One region of the Arthrobacter sp. KBS0703 genome, then DNA from elsewhere that is predicted to be linked to it. Evidence: riboswitches for the same ligand, from Rfam matches in the RefSeq annotation. Region 1 holds a riboswitch; each other region holds the start of a gene.
The links. Region 1 has a riboswitch for thiamine pyrophosphate ahead of B1A87_RS19745 (ECF transporter S component). Riboswitches for the same ligand answer to the same signal wherever they lie in the genome.
Positions count from the first base shown of each region.

Region 2: another riboswitch for thiamine pyrophosphate. It lies ahead of B1A87_RS05725 (bifunctional hydroxymethylpyrimidine kinase/phosphomethylpyrimidine kinase); the one in region 1 lies ahead of B1A87_RS19745 (ECF transporter S component).
Region 3: another riboswitch for thiamine pyrophosphate. It lies ahead of thiO (glycine oxidase ThiO); the one in region 1 lies ahead of B1A87_RS19745 (ECF transporter S component).
Region 4: another riboswitch for thiamine pyrophosphate. It lies ahead of thiC (phosphomethylpyrimidine synthase ThiC); the one in region 1 lies ahead of B1A87_RS19745 (ECF transporter S component).

Region 1 is NZ_MVDG02000001.1:4,252,011-4,256,828, reverse strand. It holds gene B1A87_RS19750 (ABC transporter ATP-binding protein) at 1-639, opposite strand, end outside; gene B1A87_RS19745 (ECF transporter S component) at 639-1,259, opposite strand; TPP riboswitch at 1,330-1,473, opposite strand; gene B1A87_RS19740 (heme-degrading domain-containing protein) at 1,592-2,143, shown strand; gene B1A87_RS19735 (DUF4235 domain-containing protein) at 2,180-2,443, shown strand; gene mnhG (monovalent cation/H(+) antiporter subunit G) at 2,499-2,912, opposite strand; gene B1A87_RS19725 (monovalent cation/H+ antiporter complex subunit F) at 2,902-3,180, opposite strand; gene B1A87_RS19720 (Na+/H+ antiporter subunit E) at 3,177-3,722, opposite strand; gene B1A87_RS19715 (Na+/H+ antiporter subunit D) at 3,719-4,818, opposite strand, start outside.
Region 2 is NZ_MVDG02000001.1:1,210,488-1,215,305, reverse strand. It holds gene obgE (GTPase ObgE) at 1-167, opposite strand, end outside; gene rpmA (50S ribosomal protein L27) at 285-548, opposite strand; gene rplU (50S ribosomal protein L21) at 611-919, opposite strand; gene B1A87_RS05725 (bifunctional hydroxymethylpyrimidine kinase/phosphomethylpyrimidine kinase) at 1,251-2,870, opposite strand; TPP riboswitch at 2,853-2,950, opposite strand; partial or broken gene B1A87_RS05720 (Rne/Rng family ribonuclease) at 3,067-4,818, opposite strand, start outside.
Region 3 is NZ_MVDG02000001.1:739,503-744,320, forward strand. It holds gene B1A87_RS03555 (RNB domain-containing ribonuclease) at 1-1,143, opposite strand, end outside; gene B1A87_RS03560 (ferritin-like fold-containing protein) at 1,185-1,871, shown strand; gene thiE (thiamine phosphate synthase) at 1,936-2,640, opposite strand; TPP riboswitch at 2,668-2,788, shown strand; gene thiO (glycine oxidase ThiO) at 2,781-4,139, shown strand; gene thiS (sulfur carrier protein ThiS) at 4,136-4,372, shown strand; gene B1A87_RS03580 (thiazole synthase) at 4,378-4,818, shown strand, end outside.
Region 4 is NZ_MVDG02000001.1:1,096,298-1,101,115, reverse strand. It holds gene B1A87_RS05145 (amidohydrolase family protein) at 1-1,037, opposite strand, end outside; TPP riboswitch at 1,167-1,274, shown strand; gene thiC (phosphomethylpyrimidine synthase ThiC) at 1,269-3,086, shown strand; gene B1A87_RS05135 (alpha/beta fold hydrolase) at 3,110-3,844, opposite strand; partial or broken gene ffh (signal recognition particle protein) at 3,900-4,818, opposite strand, start outside.

The DNA of each region.
Region 1 (4,818 bases):
CTTGTCGAGGCAGCGCCCCACGGAGTCCCGGACTTCCAGCACACCGGCCGGGTCAAGATTGGCCGTGGGCTCGTCCAGCAGGATCAGCCCGGGACGCATCGCCAGGATGCCGGCCAGCGCAAGGCGCTGTTTCTGCCCGCCGGACAGCGCCGACGTCGGATGGTTCAGCGGCAGGTGCACCAGCCCGACGTCGTCCAGCGCCTCGTGCACGCGCGCCCAGATCGCGTCGCGGGGAACCGAGAGGTTCTCCGCGCCGAACGCGACGTCGTCGCCGAGGCGGGAGAGCACCACCTGGGTTTCGGGGTCCTGCTGCATGAGGCCGGCGCGGCCCCGCCGGGTGTGCGGCGGCTCGCCGTCGATCAGGAGGCTGCCGGATTCGTCCGCGTCGTCGCTGTCTGGGGTGCCGCCGTCGGCTGCTGTCACGTTTCCGGAGGTACTGTCGCCGAGCACGCCGGCGAGGGCGTGGAGCAGCGTGGATTTGCCGGCGCCGGAGGGGCCCAGGAGCAGGACGCGCTCCCCGGGACGGATGTCCAGGTCCAGCCCGTGGACTGCCGGCCTGATTCGTCCGGCGTGGCGCCAGCCCCAGCCGCGGGCGGTGACCGCGGCGGGGCGGACACCGCCGTCGTGAGGTGTGGGCATCAGGAGAAGACGGGCTCCGTGGCTGCCTTGCGGGACGCGAACGAGCTCAGCACGCCGGTTTTGGCCAGGGCGCGGGTGGCGATCCAGGACAGGGCGCCGGCAATGATCGCGCCGGAGATGGAGGTGAAGATGATGTACGCGAGCTTGTCCCCTGCCGTGTAGGCGATGTTCCAGCCCCACGGGAGGAACGAATCGTTCAGGCCGCAGAACAGGCCGGCGCCGGCTCCTGCCAGCAGCGACCCGGGCAGGTTGAATTTCTTGTACATGAAGGCGGCGAACACCAGCTCAGCGCCGAGGCCCTGCAGGACACCCGAGATGAGCACCGTGGTGCCGTACTGGGATCCCATGATCAGTTCACCGGTGGCGGCAACGGTCTCGCAGAACAGCGCCGCGCCCGGCTTGCGGATGATGAGCATGCCGAGCACGGCCGGGATCATCCAGCCGCCGGCGTAGAGCCCGGAAAGGGGCGGGTAGACCGCGTTGACCGGAGCGGAAATGAGGTTGGCGCCCTGGGACCAGGCCCAGAAGATCACGCCGCCGGCAACGGCGATCAGTGCCGCCACCACGATGTCCGTCACGCGCCAGTTGTAACCGGTCTTCTTGATTGCTGCAGTTGTCATAATGTCCTCCTGAGGAACAGGAGGGGAAAGCGCTCCCCGGCTGCGGGTGGTTGGGCCGCCAGCTGCCGGACACTTTGAGAACTCGACTCCCTTGCGCCGGTACTAGCCGGATCAGGTTCGAGGGTCTGCGGCTGTCCGCACTCTCAGCGCCCATCCGCGGTTCGGCTGGCAGTTGCCAGTGATCCCCGACGGTGGCGCTCCCCTGTCGTAATAAATCTGCCCTTGTGGGCTGATCCAGTTTACACCGGGACGGCCCCGGAAGACCGGGGGCAGGTGTCACAATCCGGGAGTTTCCGCGCCTGCCGGTTACCGGTCCGGAGTACATTGGGGCCATGACACAACAGGACTCCGTCATTGGCGCAGCGACCGGCTTCGACCCCGACTCCCCCGACGAACAGCCCGCAGGTTCCCTGGAGGCGCTGATCGCCGAGATCGAGGCGCAGATCGCCGCGCTGCAGTTTCCCGCCTTCAGCAAGGACGACGCCCTCAACCTGGGCCTCCTGCTGGTTGAACTCGGCAAGAAGGGCAACCTGCCCATCGCCATCGACATCACCAAGGGCGAACAGGTCCTGTTCCACGTGGCGCTCGAAGGCGCCACGCCGGACAACGAGGGCTGGGTCAAGGCCAAGCAGCGGACGGCGGCACGCTACGAGGAACCGTCGCTGCTGGTGGGCCTGCGCGGCAGGGTGGGCGGCAGCCGGATCGAGGACAACGCCTGGTTCGACCAGTCCACCTATGCGGCCCACGGCGGCGCCTTCCCCGTCTATGTGCGCGACGTCGGCGCGGTCGCCATTGTCACGGTGTCCGGGCTGCCGCAGAAGGCCGACCACGATCTGGTGGTTCAGGCGCTGACGGAAATCCACCAGTCCATGCGGCTAGGCTAGGGGAAGTCCAGAATTCAAGACGCTAGGAGTCCCTGAATGAATTTCTTCATCAAGCTGCTTGGTACGGGCGTCAGCCTGCTGGCCGGGTTCGCCGGCACCAAGGCCGTGGATACCATCTGGGAAAAGACCACCGGCCGGAAGCCGCCGAAGGGCGGCAAGGACGACGTCCCCACCACGCTGCGTTCGGCGCTGACGTTCGCGCTCATTTCCGCATCCGTGAGCGCCGTCATCCAGGTGCTGGCCAACCGCGGCACGCAGCGGGCCATCACCCGCTTCGCCAAGAGCCAGGACATCGTCTAGCCCACGCTGGTTGAGCCGGCCGCTGGTTGAACCTGCCGGAACCCGCGGGCCGCGCTCAATCGGCGGTGCGGTTCCCGCCGTCGCGCTTCGCGTCCTTGGCCGCCTGGGCGGCCTTCAGCACCACGGCTTCCAGCTCATCGCTGCTGAGCAGCTCCCTGTGGAGGTGCTTGGTGCGGTAGCCGGCCCGGCCCACCATGTGGGCGGAAACCGGCACCGTCAGCAGCTGGAAGATCCACGCCACCAGCAGCACCGGCCACACCCACCAGGTGCGCAGCTGCAGCCCCACCGCGGCCAGCAGCAGGAACAGCCCCAGCACCTGCGGCTTGGTGGCCGAGTGCATGCGGCTCATGAGGTCGGGGAAGCGCAGCAGGCCAATGGCTGCGGCCAGGGACATCACTGCCCCCACGATCATGAAGACGGCCGAAACCGCGTCGATCACAGTGTCCACGGTGCTGGCCTCAGGATTCATTGGTCTGCTCCCGCCGGTCGGCCACGAACCGGGCCACCGTGACCGAACCGATGAAGCCGATGATGGACACGGCCACGAGCAGCATCAGGTTGTTGAGGTGCCTGTTCACGGCCATGTCGATGCACAGCGCCGCTCCGAGAATGGCCAGCAGCACGTCGGCCGCCAGCACCCGGTCCAGCAGGGAGGGGCCGCGGGCGATGCGCACGATTGCGCCTGCCGCGGCGAGGGACAGGACCACTGCCGTGACGGTCAGGACCAGCTCCATCATGCGCCAACCTCCTGGTTCAGGGCGGCAAGTTCTTCTTTGGATCCCATGACCCGGATGAGCCCTGCCTCGGTGTCCCGGACCTCCTTGCGGAGCTTCTGCACGTCGTCGGCGTTCCGGACGTTCAGCCCGTGGATGTACAGCGTGGACGTGGACCTGTCGACTTCCACCACCAGTGATCCGGGGATCAGGGAGATGACGTGGCCGGTGGCGGTCACCATGAGGTCGGAATGGCTCCGCAACGGCACGGCGACGACGGCGTTGGTCACCTTGGGCCCCTTGGCCACGGCCAGGTAGAAGACCTGGAAACTGGCGGCCACCACCCTGCCAAGGAACATGACGGCGAACGGAACCGCCCGGAGAACGTTGAACCGGCCGCTCAGCTCCACGGGCGGCAGGTAGAAGAGGCGCGCAACTGCGGCGGCCAGCAGGGCTCCGAACAGCAGGTTGCCCGGGCTGAAGTCCTGCCAGAGGGCGCCCCAGACGATCACGAGCCACACGAGCAGCGGCAGTTCCTGCCGCAGGGAGATTCGCTGCCGGCTCATTTCCCACCGCCGCCCAGGGCAAATCCCGGAACAGGCGCGTTCTCGCCTAGCACCGACTGGATGTAGGCTGACCTGTCCAGCATGACCGCCGCGGACTGGTTTGCCAGGTCAAACAGCGGGCCTGCGAAAACGGTCAGCGCCACGCCCAGCACCACGAGCCCGAGCGTGGAGCCCACCATGGTCCTGGGCAGCAGCGTCACGTTGGACTTGCCCGCGCGATCGCCGGTCGCTGAGTCCTTGGCCTCGGCGAGCAGCACGGGATCCGGGTGCTCGGCGTCCTCGGGTTTCCGCCAGAACGCACGGTTCCAGACGCGGGCAACCGCCAGCAGGGTCAGAAGGCTGGTCAGCGTCCCTCCTATGACCAGTGCGTAGGCCAGTGGGGTGCCCAGCCCGATGCCTGCCTGCATCAGCCCGAGTTTGCCCAGGAATCCTGAGAACGGCGGAATGCCTGCCAGGTTCATGGCGGGCACGAAGAACAGGAGGCCCAGGAGCGGGGACAGCTTGGCCAGCCCGGCCAGCCGGTCCACGGAGGAGCTTCCGCCGCGCCGTTCAATCAGGCCGGTGACCAGGAAGAGGCTGGTCTGGATGGTGATGTGGTGCGCCACGTAGTACACGGCCGCACCGAGCCCGGCCACGGAGGACAGCGCGAGACCGAACACCATGTAGCCGATATGGCTGACCAGCGTGAACGAGAGCAGACGCTTGATGTCGCTCTGGGCGAGGGCGCCAAGGATTCCCACCACCATGGTGAGCAGCGCGGCCACCATCAGCGGCGAATTAAGGGTGTCCCCGGGGAAGAGGAGGGTTTCGGTGCGCACCATGGCATACACGCCCACCTTGGTCAGCAGGCCGGCGAACACGGCGGTCACGGGCGCGGGAGCCGTGGGATACGAGTCAGGCAGCCAGAAGGACAGCGGGAAGACGGCCGCCTTGATCCCGAAGGCGACGAGCAGCATGACGTGCAGGAGGGTCTTGGTGCCTTGGTCGAGCTCCCCGAGCTTGATGGCCAGATCGGCCATGTTGATGGTGCCGGTGGCGCCGTAGATCATGGCGATGGCGATGAGGAACAGCACGGAGGAGACCACGGAGACCACCA
Region 2 (4,818 bases), 3.0 Mb from region 1:
GTGGTGGTCTGCGAGTCAACCCGCAGGATGACGTCGCCGCCGTCGCCGCCGTTGCCGCCGTCGGGGCCGCCCAGCGGCTTGAACTTCTCACGGTGGACGGAGACACAGCCGTGGCCGCCGGTACCGCCGGATACGTGCAGTACTACCCGGTCTACAAAGCTCGCCACGGTGAATCTCCTCTGTGCTTAACCTGGCTGTCTTGGACACCCAAATTGATTGTAATGCGGTTAAAAGAACAGTGGAGCGGGCCATCATGGCCCGCTCCACCGGTTCAGATCTTGTTGTTACTCTGCAGCTGCAGCAGCAACGATGTTCACGACTCGACGGCCGCGGCGGGTGCCGAATTCGACAGCGCCGGCCTGCAGTGCGAACAGGGTGTCGTCTCCGCCACGGCCAACGCCTGCACCGGGGTGGAAGTGGGTGCCTCGCTGGCGGACGATGATCTCGCCTGCGGAAACTACCTGGCCGCCGAAGCGCTTGACGCCGAGGTACTGGGCGTTGGAGTCACGACCGTTGCGAGTGGAGCTCGCGCCTTTTTTATGTGCCATTTGGAATGCCTGCCTTTAAATTCTGGGGAATCTGCTGAAAACCTGAACCGTAACCGGTGGGGTTACTTGATTCCGGTGATCTTGACCTTGGTCAGTTCCTGACGGTGACCCTGGCGCTTCTTGTAACCGGTCTTGTTCTTGAACTTCTGGATGACGATCTTCGGACCACGAAGGTCCTGAAGGATCTCAGCCGTAACAGTTACCTTGGCCAGGTCCGCAGCTGCGGAGGTGACCTTCTCACCGTCCACCAGGAGCAGTGCGGGCAGCTCAATGGTGCTGCCAGCTCCACCGGCGACGCGGTTCAGGGTAACGAAGTCTCCAACGGAAACCTTCTCTTGGCGGCCGCCTGCGCGGACAATCGCGTACACCACTTGGGAACTCACTTCTCTCGACGTTTATTACTAAATTTGCGTGCGGAATCCGGGTCCAATTGTTTGGCCTGGCTCTCGCTGTGCCTCAACGCCGTGGGTTCCCCGGGGGAACCCGTGAGCTAACCCAAGAACTATTCCGATTGGATGGTTCCCGGGGTCATAACCCAAGTGTTGGCGTAAGCACCGAAGATCTAGAATACGCTAATTTTGCCTTCGGCCGCAAATGAGGCTGGTTTCGGCGGGTTGTCCGTGATAGGCGCCACAAGGGCTTCCGCACCGACTTGCCGTTACCGTGCGCGACTATCTTACCGGGTCTGGCCCCCGATTCCGGTCAGCTGTGGTGGCGCGGCGCGTCGAAGAATTCCACCTCGTAGCGGCAGGACTGCCGGAAGGCGGTCACCATGGCCTCCCGCTCGGCCGGCGACGCGGCGAGTCCCGCCGCGTCAGTGATGCCGATGGCCTTCCTCGTGGCGGCGGCGAAGTCCTCGTCGGCGTAAGTCCGCAGCCAATCGGCGTACGGGTGGGCCGCAGGCGCCCCGGCCGCAACGAATTGCGCGTGCAGGGCCTCCCCGGCGTCGGCGTACAGCCAGAAGCACGGCAGGACCGCGGCCACCAGGACTGAATAGCTGCCGGACACCGACGCGGCCAGCAGATGGTCCACGTAGGCCTTGGTGACGGGCCCCAGTTCCGCCTGCATCGTCCTGGTGCTCAGCCAGCTGCGGTGCAGCTCCGATTCGACTTCGAGGCACTGCTGCGCCGACCGGGCCCAGAACAGCTGTTCGGATTCGGTGGGGGCAAGGGCACTGGCCCGTGCCAGGACGCGCGAGTACCCGTTGAGGTAGATGGCGTCCTGGGCAAGGTAATAGGCGAATTGCTTCTCCGGAAGCGTGCCGTCCGTCAGCGCTTTGATGAATCCCAGGCCAAAGATCGCTTCGAGATCGGCAGCGGCTTCTGCGCGCAGTAGCTCGGCGAAGTCGCCTTCCCGCCGCGGCGGTCCGGCCGGCGCCGGGGCGCCAGGCGTCAAGTCACCGGAGGGCAGGTTCGCGGACGGCAGGTGGTGGAAGTGGTTCACCGGTCCGTTGCCGCTGCCCACCTCCAGCTGGTCGGAGGTGCGGAGCGCCTCGGCAAGCCACGGTTTGACGGCGCGCAGGGATGCTTCCCAGTCCCCCAGCCTCGCCTGGACCGTTGCCATGGCGGACGACAGCGAACATCCGGTGCCGTGGCTGTTGCGCGTTTGGATCCGCTGGCCGTCCACCACCACGACGTCGGCGGACAGCAGGCCCCGGGTGTTGATCAGGGCATCCGGGCAGTCATCGCCGTCGAGGTGGCCGCCTTTGACCAGCACGGTGGCCCCGGTTCCGGCTGCAAGCCGCCTGCCCTGCTCCAGCGCCTCGGACCAGCTCGCAGCCTCGGGCTCGCCGAGCAGCATGCCCAGCTCCACGAGATTGGGGGTGATGAGGTCAGCCAGCGGGAGGAGCGCGCGGAGGGCCGCCTCGGCGGACGCCTGAAGCAGCCGGTCGCCGCTCGTCGCCACCATGACGGGATCAAGAACAACGACGCCGGGACGGACCTTCTCCAGCCAGCTGCGGACCGCGGTGATCACCTGCTCGTCACCGAGCATTCCGATTTTCACGGCGTCAACACTGATGTCGTCGCTGACGGCGTTCAGCTGCGCGGTGAGGAACGGCGCGGGCGGAACGTGCACGCCGCTCACCCCCCTGGTGTTCTGGGCGGTCAGCGCCGTGATGGCGGCCATTCCGTAGCCGCCGCTGGCTGCGATGCTTTTCAGGTCCGCCTGGATACCGGCGCCGCCCGACGGATCCGAGCCGGCGATGGCAAGGACACGCGGAATGGTCCGGGACGTAGCGACGGTCGTGTCGACGTCGCTGACGGCGGAACCGGGAGCGGCCGCAGGCGCGGGCAGGACAGATGCTGTAGACAAACGAGACATCCCTTCGCCGGTGCTGACCGGACAGGTTCAACGGGTTTGGATCTCAGCCGGCACCTGGCGCGGCACCCCGTGTCAGTCCCCCAGCCTAGCGGCTAACTCCGCCGCCGGCACTGCGTTGCGGATTACGACCAACGGCGTTAACCAGCGGAAGCCGGTGCTGCAACTGCAGCACCGGCCTCCGTCATGACGGGTCAGCTCAGAGTTCTGAGGCGGGTACGCCTACTCCGAGAATGATCGGTTCGTTCGCCGGCTTGGCGGCCGCCGCTGATTCCGCTTCAGGAGCCTTGGCCTCGTGTGAGTGCCCGGTGGCTGCTGCCGGAGCCGTCTCGTGGTGCTCCACCGACGTCTCGTTCGCTGCGCCCTGGGCACGGCTGGCGCTGCGGTTGCGGCGCGGGCGGCGGGCCCGGGGCTGCAGGGCGGAGTGGTCCTCATAGCGGTCACCGTCAGAACCCGGGGCTCCCGTGGCGGGACGTGCCGTTGCCGCAGCAGGGGCAGCAGCTGCGCGTTCAGCAGCTGCCGGTGCTGCGGCGGCCGGGGCGTTTCCCCCAGCGGAGGGCGCCGGCTCGCCGAGGTGGGCGAAGGCCTTCTCCAGCCGGTCCAGGGTCAGTGCCGGGGATTCCTTGGCGTGTTCGTCAGCGTGCTCAACAAACGGCAGCACCACTTTCTCGCCGCCCAAAGGTCAGCACGGCACCCGGGCGGCCCGAAACGCTTTCCGTCTCGGGGGCGCGGTGCACGACCGGGCTTTCCGGGGCGGCCGCGGCGGGCACGTCCGGACGGGCGGCGTCGCCGGTGGCGCTGTGGGCGGCATCCTCATGCAGGTGCGCGGCGTGGGCTGCGGCTGCAATGTTGGCCAGTGCTGCCCGGGTGGCTTCGGCCTTGGCGTGGCGCTCCGCGTCGGTGGGCTCCGGGTGGGCAGCGGCCGAAGCCGCCGGGGCGCCGTCAGTCGCAACCTGCCCGCCCTTGCCGCGGCGGCGGCTCTTGCGCTCGGTGCGGGCGACGGGCTGGCTCTCGGTCCGCGGGACATGGTGCTCAGCGGCCACGATGTGTATAAGAGACAGGCGGTGCTCGACGGGCTCGTCGTGGGTGACGATGCCGCGGCCGGCGCACGTCTCGCACTGCTCGCCGAAGACTTCCAGCAGACCGGTGCCCATGCGCTTGCGGGTCATCTGTACCAGTCCCAGGGAGGTCACTTCGGCCACCTGGTGCTTGGTGCGGTCACGGCCCAAGCATTCCACCATGCGGCGCAGGACCAGATCGCGGTTGGATTCGAGCACCATGTCGATGAAGTCGATGACGATGATGCCGCCGATGTCGCGCAGGCGCAGCTGGCGAACCACTTCCTCGGCGGCTTCCAGGTTGTTCTTGGTGACGGTCTCCTCGAGGTTGCCGCCGCTGCCGGTGAACTTGCCGGTGTTAACGTCCACCACGGTCATGGCCTCGGTGCGGTCAATCACCAGCGAGCCGCCGGAGGGCAGGAACACCTTGCGGTCCAGGGCCTTGTGGATCTGCTCGTCGATCCGCCAGGCCGCGAAGATATCGGTGTCCTTGGTCCACTTCTCCAGGCGGCCCACCAGGTCGGGTGCCACGTAGGTGACGTAGGCCTCGATGGTGTCCCACGCCTCCTCGCCGGAAACGATCAGCTTCGAGAAGTCCTCGTTGAAGACGTCGCGGACCACCTTGATGGTCAGGTCCGGTTCTCCGTAGAGCAGTTCCGGGGCGAGGACCTTCGTGGAGCTCGACTGACCCTCGATGCCTTCCCACTGCGCGCGCAGCCGGTTGATATCGTGCGTCAGCTCCTCCTCCGAGGCGCCTTCCGCCGCGGTGCGGACGATCACGCCGGCATTCTCCGGCAGGCGGTCCTTGAGGATCCGCTTCAGGCGGTTGCGTTCGACGTCTGGGAGCTTGCGGGAGATGCCAGTCATGGAACCGCCGGGAACGTACACGAGGT
Region 3 (4,818 bases), 3.5 Mb from region 1:
GGCCTCACGGGCCCAGGCCGGCACGGTCTTGTTGTTGCTCAATGCCTCGCAGATGACCAGGACGAAGCGGTCCACGAGCCGGCGCAGCGGAGCCGTGGTGTGGGCGTACGCCGTCCCGATGGCAGACTGGGTGGCCTCGTCCGGGACGGTTCCGTCAAAGTGGGTGTACCCGGCACCCCGGAAGAGCATGCCTGCCGAATGCAGGATGGCCAGCTGGCGGTGGTCGGTGGGATCGAGCGTCCGGAGGTAATCCCCGTAGCTGGCTTTTCCGTCCCACGGCTTGCCCAGGGCAGCGGTCTGGCGCCTGAAGTGGCTGAGGGAGCGCTCGTCCGGTGCCGGCATGGTGCGTAGGATACCGACTTTGCCCTCAAGCATCAGGCCAGCCGCTGCCATCCCCGTCATGAGGGAAATCTGGGCGTTCCAGTCCTCCACCGGAAGCTGCGGCGCCGCCACGATCCGGTAGCCGCCGTCGGGAAGCTGCACGATTTCCTGCTCCGGCGTGTTCAGGCTTGCCCCGCCGCGGGCGCGTTCCAGCTCAACCCGCTTCAGCCCGACCTCGCGCAGGAGCACCAGCACCGGCGCGGCAGTTCCGGCGTCAAGTTCGGCCTGGACGTTCTTGTAGTTGAGCTTGGCCCGGCTGCGGACCATTGCCCGGCGCACCAGCACGGACGTCACTTCGGCGGCGGCATCGAGCTCGAACTCCCACACGAACGCCGAACACAGCTGCCCGGCGAGCAGGCTGCCGGCATTCTCGCTGATGACCTCCGGGTGCAGTGGAATGCGGCCGTCGGGGGCGTAGAAGGTCTGTCCGCGGCGGCGGGTTTCGGCGTCGAGGGCGCCGCCCGGGGCCACGAAGGACGGCACGTCCGCGATGGCATAGAGAATCCGGTAACCAGCCCCGGACCGTTCGATGAAGAGCGCCTGGTCCAGGTCGGTGGACGACGGCGGATCTATCGTCAGGAATTCGACGGCGGTCAGATCAAGCTCCGGCAGCTCCCGTTCCGCCACGGCCGCTTCCGCTTCTTTGAGCACGTCCTCCGGGAATTCGCCGGGCAGTTCCAGCTCCGTTCGGAGCGCGCTCAGGGCGTCCGCAAGCGCGTTGGTCTGCTCATGGACGCTGGGGGACAGGCGATGATGTGACACGAAAATCAGGTTAGCCCGAATTGCGCCGTTAGTCTTGGATTATGGGCACATCCTCGGCTGACACCGCTCGGTACGACCGCTTCGTGGCAGATCTGTTCGGCGTCATGGCCTACGGCGAGCTTTCCGCGTTCGAACGGCTCTCCTCGGATGCCCGCTATTCGCCCACGCTCCACGACCGCGCCGTGCTCGGCAGGATCGCCGTCATAGAGTTCCGGCATTACGAGATCGTGAATGCGAAGCTCGCCGCCATGGGCGTGGACGTCGAGGATGCCATGCTCCCGTTCCAGGCCGCCGTTGATCACTTCCATGAACGGACCCGGCCGGCGGACTGGTACGAATCCCTGATGAAGGCTTACGTGGTGGACACGGTCTCCGCCGATTTCTACCGCATGGTGGCCCGGTACGTGGATGCCGAAACCCGGGAGGTCATCGAGCAGATCCAGTCATCGGAGGAAGCCACGGACGTACTCCGGGAACGCCTGAAAGGGGCGCTCGCCGACGATCCCCGGCTCGCCTCGCGGCTGGCGCTGTGGGGCCGCCGGCTCCTGGGCGAGGCCGTCACCCAGGCCCAGCGCGTGGGCTACGAACACGCATTCCTGAGCGGGTTGCTCACCGAAGCGGAGGACGGTGCGAACGATGCCGCGGCGCGGGAGCTGATACGCAGCCTCACGGCGGAACTCGCGGACAACCACTCGCGGCGGATGGTGCAGCTTGGCCTGAGCGGATAGCGGCCCGCTCGGCCCGTAAAGGTTGCGGGTCGGCTGGGCGTACCCGGCTGCGACCCGACCTCTGCTACGACGCAGCGGCCGACTGGTCGGCGGCATCCAGGGCGGACAGCAGCTCGGCAGCCGCGGCTGCCGGATCGGGCGCCTCGGTGATGGCGCGGACGACGACGATCCGGCTGGCGCCCGCCGCCACGACCTGCTCCACGTTGGTGAGATCGATCCCGCCGATGGCGAACCAGGGCAGGAGCAGGCCGCCGACTCTTTCCTCATCCGCCTTGCGGACGGCCTCGTCGGCGTACCGGACAAGGTCAAGGCCGACGGCGGCACGTCCGGGCTTGGTGGGGGTGGCCCACACGGGTCCCACACAGAAATAGTCCAGCCCGGTGCGGCCGTGGGTGGCGGCGATGGCGGCATCCACCTGGCCGGTGGTGTGCGTGGACAGCCCGATCACCGTGGCGGCGTGCAGGAGCTTGCGCGCCGAACGGAGCGGCAGGTCTTTTTGGCCGATGTGGAACACCGGTGCCCCGGACAGTGATGCGATGTCCGCACGGTCGTTGACGGCCCAGAGCCGGCCGTGCCGGTGGGCTGCCTGGCGCAGGACGTCCAGAAGTTCGAGTTCCTCGGCGGCCTCAATGGTCTTGTCGCGCAGCTGGATGATGTCCACCCCGCCGGCGAATGCCGCATCAACGAAATCGGCGAAGTCGCCGCGCTCCTGGCGGGCATCGGTGCAGAGGTAGAGGCGGGCGGTGGTGTGGACGTCATGCGCGGTCATGGCACCCAGCCTAGTTCCTCTAAACTGGGCAGGTACCGCGGGAGCCCGCTGCAGCTGTCACAAACGGCGCAGGGCTGAGAGGGCGTGAGAGCCGACCGCTTGACCTGATCCGGTTAGTACCGGCGTAGGGAAGGATTTCCATGAACCCTGGATCCGGCGGGACCACCGCTGCCACAGCAACTCTGCATGCCGACGTCGCCGTCATCGGCGGCGGCGTGGTGGGCCACGGGATTGCCTGGGAGGCAAGGCGCTCGGGACGCTCTGTGGTCCTCATCGATGAAGCGCCCGGAACGGGCGCCAGCTGGGCGGCCGCAGGGATGCTGGCACCGGTCAGCGAGCTGCATTACCAGGAAGAGGAACTCCTGGAGCTGATGCTCGATTCCTCGGCCCGGTGGCCGGCCTTCGCTGCCGCGCTCGCAGACGGCGGGCGGGACACCGGTTACCTCCCGACGCCGACCCTCGCCGTCGGCGCGGACCCCGCCGACCGCCGCGCGCTGATGGACCTACGCGAAGTCCAGCGGGCCAGCGGGCTCGTCGTCGAACCACTGACCATCCGGGAGGCACGGTCCCGGGAGCCGCTGCTGAGTCCGGGCATCTCGTGCGCCCTGGACATCCCGGCCGACCACCAGGTGGATCCGCGGCGGCTCGTGGAGAGCCTCGCCGCTGCGCTCGCCGAGCACACGCCCGGTTCCGGGACCGCGGTGGCCGGTGCGTGGAAGGGATACGCGGTCAGGGAGCACGCCGCTGGCCTGCTGTGGGACAACGAGGGGGTCTGCGGAGTCCGGCTCACCGGCGGCGGGACTGTCCTGGCCGGCGAGACGGTAGTGGCCAACGGCCTGGCCGCGGGATCGCTGGACGCGCTGCCGGAGGGCCTCAGGCTTCCGCTGCGGCCCGTGTACGGGGACATTCTCCGGCTCAGGGTCCCGGAGCGACTCCGCCCGCTGCTGACCGCCACGGTCCGGGGCATGGTCCGGGGCGTGCCCGTGTATGTGGTTCCGCGCCGGGACGGCACCGTGGTGATAGGTGCCACCCAGCGGGAGGACGACCTGTCCGGACCCAGCGCGGGCGGGGTCTATCAGCTGCTCAGGGATGCGCAGTCCCTGGTGCCCGCAGTGGCGGAACTTGAGCTCCTTGAAACCACAGCCAGGGCGAGGCCGGGAACACCGGACAACGCGCCGTTGCTGGGCCGTGTCCCGGCAGGCCGTGCCCCGTCAGGCGCCGGAAGGTCGGTGGCCGGGCTCATCGTCGCCACCGGGTTCTTCCGCCACGGCGTGCTCCTGACCCCGGCGGCCGCGGCAATCTGCCGCGAGCTGATGGACGGCGTGGAGGACGGCCGCTGGGCTGCCTTCCGGCCTGGGAGGTTCTCCCCGGAGCTGTCCGCATCCGGCGCCGCCGCAGTGAGCGCCGGCAAGCCACACAGCGCCGGCAACCCATCTTCAGCCGGCGACCTGTATTCATCCGGCACAGTCACATTTGACCAGGACAAGGAACCAGCATGAACATCACACTGAACGGTATTGAACAGGCAGTGGGCGCCGGCGCCTCCGTCACGACGCTCGTCAGCCAGGTCACGGGGCGCATACTTGCCGCGGACGGACAGGCCGCCGACGGCCAGCGGCTCGGGGTGGCCGTGGCACGCAATTCCGAGGTGGTGCCCCGGAGCCAGTGGCACAGCACGGCCCTTGCAGAGGGCGACGACATCGAGCTCGTCACAGCAGTCCAGGGAGGATGAGGACGATGACCGAAACAACAGCGGCCGCAGCGCAGCAGGGGACCGGTTCAGCCGACCGCCTCGTCATTGACGGCGTGGAACTGACCTCGCGGCTCATCATGGGCACCGGCGGGGCTCCCAGCCTGGACGGGCTCGGCGCCGCGCTGCTGGCCTCCGGCACCGAGCTGACAACGGTAGCCATGCGGCGCTACTCGCCCGCCGAAACGGGATCCCTGTTCCAGCTGCTCCTGGACAACAACATCCGCGTGCTGCCAAATACCGCCGGCTGCTTCACGGCGCGGGACGCCGTCATGACGGCCGAGCTGGCGCGCGAGGCCCTGGAAACCGACTGGGTGAAGCTGGAAGTCATCGCCGACGAGCACACGCTCCTCCCGGACGCCGTGGAGCTTGTGGACGCCACCGAGCAGCTGGTCAACCGCGGTTTCAAGGTCTTTGCCTACACCAAC
Region 4 (4,818 bases), 3.2 Mb from region 1:
ATCGTTTCCGGATCCGCGCGGGGATCCTCCGAGCACAGGACCACGTCGGCGCTGGCCCCCTCGGCCAGGCCGTCGGCCCCCAGCCACCGGCGGGCGCCCCAGCAGGCGGCGTCCAGGGCTGCAGCCGCCGGAAGGCCGGCTGCGTGGAGTGCCAGAATCTCGTCGGCGATCCGGCCGTGCCGGATCACACTGCCCGCGTCCGTTCCGGCGAAAACCCGCACCGTGGCCTCGTAGGCTTCCAGGACGCGCTCATTCCGGCGCTCCCACAGCCCGCGCATGTGGGCCGCATAGCGCGGGAACTTGGCTTCGGCTTGGTCGGCGATGTCCGGAAACGTGGCGATGTTGATGAGCGTCGGAACGATCGGCACCTGCTGTTCCACGAAGCGGGGAATGTGCCGCGGCAATAGCCCTGTGGCGTGTTCGACGCAGTCGATTCCGGCGTCGAGCATGTCATCCAGGGTGTCTTCTCCGAAGCAGTGCGCAGTGACCCTGGCGCCTTCATCGTGGGCGGCGCTGACGGCGTCCCGTACCGCCGCGGCCGGAAACGACGGCGCGAGGTCGCCGGCGTCGCGGTCGATCCAGTCCCCCACCAGCTTGACCCAGCCGTCCCCGGCACGCGCCTGCTTCCGGACCGCCTCCACCAGATCCTCCGGTTCGACCTCGACGGCGAAGTTCCGCAGGTAGCGCCGTGTCCTGGCGATGTGCCGCCCGGCCCTGATGATCCTCGGCGCATCCGGCGATTGCTGCAGCCACCGGGTGTCGCTGGCTGCGCCCGCGTCCCGGACCAGCAGCGTCCCGGCATTCCGGTCCGTCATCGCCTGGCCGTGCGCCACGTCGTCGTCCACGGCGCCGCCGGGGCCCAGCCCGATGTGGCAGTGCGCGTCCACGAAACCCGGCAGTACCCAGCCGTCCAGCACAACGTCCGGACTTTCAGTCGGCCGCTGGAAGGTCAGCCAGCCGTCCACGGCCCAGAGTCCGTGCCGCTCCCGGTCCGGGCCGGTAAGCACGGTTCCGCTGAATTCAATGATGCGCGCCATGACTCCAGCCTAATCCGCCGGCCGGCCCTGGCCAGGGGCGCCGTCCCGCCCGTGGCCGCACGCCCTGTCACACCTGCAGTCACACCGGGCATGGATGGGCGGCGGCCCGCTGCCCTGTGGTAGCTTCGTCTACGACCACACGGGTGCCCCTGCAGGGGCTGAGATCGGGCTAGCGCAGCCTGCGACCGTTGAACCTGTCCGGGTAATGCCGGCGAAGGAAGTGAGCAGTAAATGAACACCCAGAAAACACAGCTGATCCCTGCCCAAAATGAGGCAGCCGAAGCTGAAACCGGCCAGGCGACCACCCAGTCGCTGAAGTCCCATTCCCTGGCCTACCTGGAGGGGGACGGCCTGCGGGTTCCGGTAACGGAGATCGCCCTGGAGCCCTCACCCAACGGGGAACAGAACGAGCCGCTGCGCGTCTACCGGACGGCCGGACCCGGCAGCGACCCGGTGGTGGGCCTGGCGCCGTTCCGCGCGGAGTGGATTGAGGCCCGCGGGGATACGGAGCCGTACGGCGGCCGGGAGCGGAACCTGCTCGACGACGGCCGGTCAGCCGTGCGCCGCGGCGCAGCTTCCGCGGAGTGGAAGGGAGCGCAGCCGGTGCCCCGCCGCGCCGTCGGCGGTAAGACGGTGACGCAGATGCACTACGCCCGGCAGGGCGTGGTGACTCCGGAGATGCGCTTCGTCGCCCTGCGGGAGAACTGCGATGTTGAACTGGTGCGCAGCGAAGTGGCGGCCGGGCGCGCCATCATCCCGAACAACATCAACCACCCGGAATCGGAGCCGATGATCATCGGCAAGGCCTTCCTGGTGAAGATCAACGCCAACATCGGCAACTCGGCCGTGACCAGCTCCATTGCCGAAGAGGTGGACAAGCTCCAGTGGGCCACCCAGTGGGGCGCCGACACCGTCATGGACCTCTCCACCGGGGATGACATCCACACCACGCGGGAATGGCTGATCCGCAACTCCCCCGTGCCGATCGGCACCGTGCCCATCTACCAGGCACTGGAAAAGGTCAACGGCGAAGCCAACGCACTGACGTGGGAGATCTTCCGGGACACCGTCATCGAGCAGTGCGAGCAGGGTGTGGACTACATGACCATCCACGCCGGCGTGCTGCTGCGCTACGTTCCCCTCACAGTCAAGCGGGTCACCGGAATCGTGTCCCGCGGCGGCGCCATCATGGCCGGCTGGTGCCTCGCCCACCACCAGGAAAACTTCCTCTACACGCACTTCGACGAACTGTGCGAGATCTTCGCAAAGTACGACGTCGCCTTCTCGCTGGGAGACGGCCTGCGGCCCGGCGCGACGGCGGACGCCAACGACGCCGCCCAGTTCGCCGAACTCGACACCCTGGCCGAGCTGACCCAGCGCGCCTGGGAATTCGACGTCCAGGTCATGGTGGAAGGGCCGGGCCACGTCCCGTTCCACCTGGTCCGGGAAAACGTGGAACGCCAGCAGGAGCTGTGCAAGGGAGCCCCGTTCTACACCCTCGGGCCCCTGGTCACCGACATAGCCCCGGGCTACGACCACATCACGTCCGCCATCGGCGCCACCGAGATCGCCCGCTACGGCACGGCCATGCTCTGCTACGTGACGCCGAAGGAGCACCTGGGGCTGCCGAACAAGGACGACGTGAAGACGGGCGTGATCACCTACAAGATCGCGGCCCACGCGGCGGACCTCGCCAAGGGACACCCGGGCGCCCACGAGCGGGATGACGCCCTGTCCAAGGCGCGCTTCGAGTTCCGCTGGCGGGATCAGTTTGCGCTGTCCCTTGATCCCGTCACGGCCGAGGCGTTCCACGACGAGACGCTGCCTGCGGAGCCGGCCAAGACCGCGCACTTCTGCTCCATGTGCGGTCCGAAGTTCTGCTCCATGCGCATCAGCCAGGACATCCGGGACGAATACGGCTCGGCAGAGTCGCAGGCGGCCCTGGTCGAGATGGCCGAAGGAATGCGCGAGAAGAGCCAGGAGTTCCTGGCCGCCGGCGGCAAGGTCTACCTGCCGGAGCTGCGGGTTCCCGAAACGGCCGACCAGTAGCAGCCGGCAGGTAGCAGCCGGGGTCAGGACGCCTGCGGCTGCTGCCGCCGGCTGACCTCGGCGATAAAGGACCGGATGAAACGGTCGCCCTCGGGCGAGTCCTGGGGCCGGTGCCCTCCCGCAGCAGTGCGGTGCAGGGCGCCGGTCTCCCTCAGGTAGCCGGCGATTTCCTCGTACAGGGGCTCCCACCCGCCGGTCAGCACGAGGGTGGGGACGCCCGGCACGATCTGCAGCGGAGCCTGCCACGGCGGCGCCTGCAATCGCAGCCGCCTGGCCGCCCGCCTGGCCTCGGGAGTGCTAGGGCCGGGCGCGTCAGCGGCAAAGGCCCGCCGGACGAACTCCCGCTCGTAGTCGTCGTCACCCAGCTGGTGCCGGACGTCGAACAGGGGCTCCATGAGCGCCCGGTGGGCGGCCGTGGCCGGCAGCTCGGCAGTCAGCGACAGGCAGGCCGGCTCCACCAGTGTCAGCGAGAACACGAGGTCCGGGCGTTCGATGGCAGCCATCATCGCCGAAATGGCGCCCTGGGAATGGGCCACGACATGCCCTCCGGCGGCGCCGCGGCCGTCGTCCGCGAGGGAGCGGAGCACGATCCGGGCGTCTGCGGCGAAGTCGGTTTCCAGGGGTTCGGCCTCGGCGTCGAAACCGTGCCGGCGCAGGAACAGGGCGTCGTACTGCAGGGCCATGCCGTGCTGGCGCGGCCAAGCAGCGGAGCCGAAGTTTCCGGCACCGTGGACGAACACTACCCGCTGCTTAAACATGACCCAACCTTATGGCAGCGGTCTGACATCAGCGCCGGCCGACATGACCGTGGGCCTAATTGCCGCCCAGGAACTTGTCAAAGCCCTTGGGGAGGTTGAGCTGCGACGGGTCGAAGTCGCCGCCCTGCTGGCCGAAGGCAGCCCCGGTGGGGAGTGCCTTGGCGGCGCTGGCACGCCGGGCCTCCGCGTCACGGAGTTCCTGGGCCGCCTTGGCGGGGTTGCCTGAACGGGCCTTCTTCTTGGGTGCGTTCTTGGGGCCCTTGCGCGCGCCGCCCGCTCCCATGCCCGGCATTCCGGGCATGCCAGGCATGCCGCCGCCCTGGGCCATCTTCTTCATCATCTTCTGGGCCTGCGCGAAGCGCTCAAGCAGCCCGTTGACCTCGGACACGTGGACGCCCGAGCCCTTGGCGATACGGGCACGCCGCGAGCCGTTGATGATCTTCGGCGCCAGCCGCTCGTGCGGCGTCATGGAGCGGACGATCGCCTCGACCCTGTCGATTTCGCGCTCATCGAACTGCTCCAGCTGCTGGCGGATATTCTGCGCGCCGGGCATCATCATGAGCATTTTCTTCATGGAGCCCATGTTGCGGATCTGCTGCATCTGGGCGAGGAAGTCATCCAGCGTGAAGTCTTCCTGGTCGGCGAACTTCTTCGCCATCCGGGCAGCTTCGTCCTTGTCCCACGACTTCTCCGCCTGCTCGATCAGGGTGAGGACGTCGCCCATGTCGAGGATGCGGGACGCCATGCGGTCCGGGTGGAACAGCTCAAAGTCGTCCAGGCTTTCGCCGGTGGACGCGAACATGACGGGCTTGCCGGTGACCGACGCTACGGAAAGCGCGGCACCGCCGCGGGCGTCGCCGTCGAGCTTTGACAGCACGATGCCGGTGAAGTTGACGCCTTCATCAAAGGCCATCGCCGTGTTGACGGCGTCCTGGCCGATCATGGAGTCGATCACGAAGAGCACTTCGTTGGGG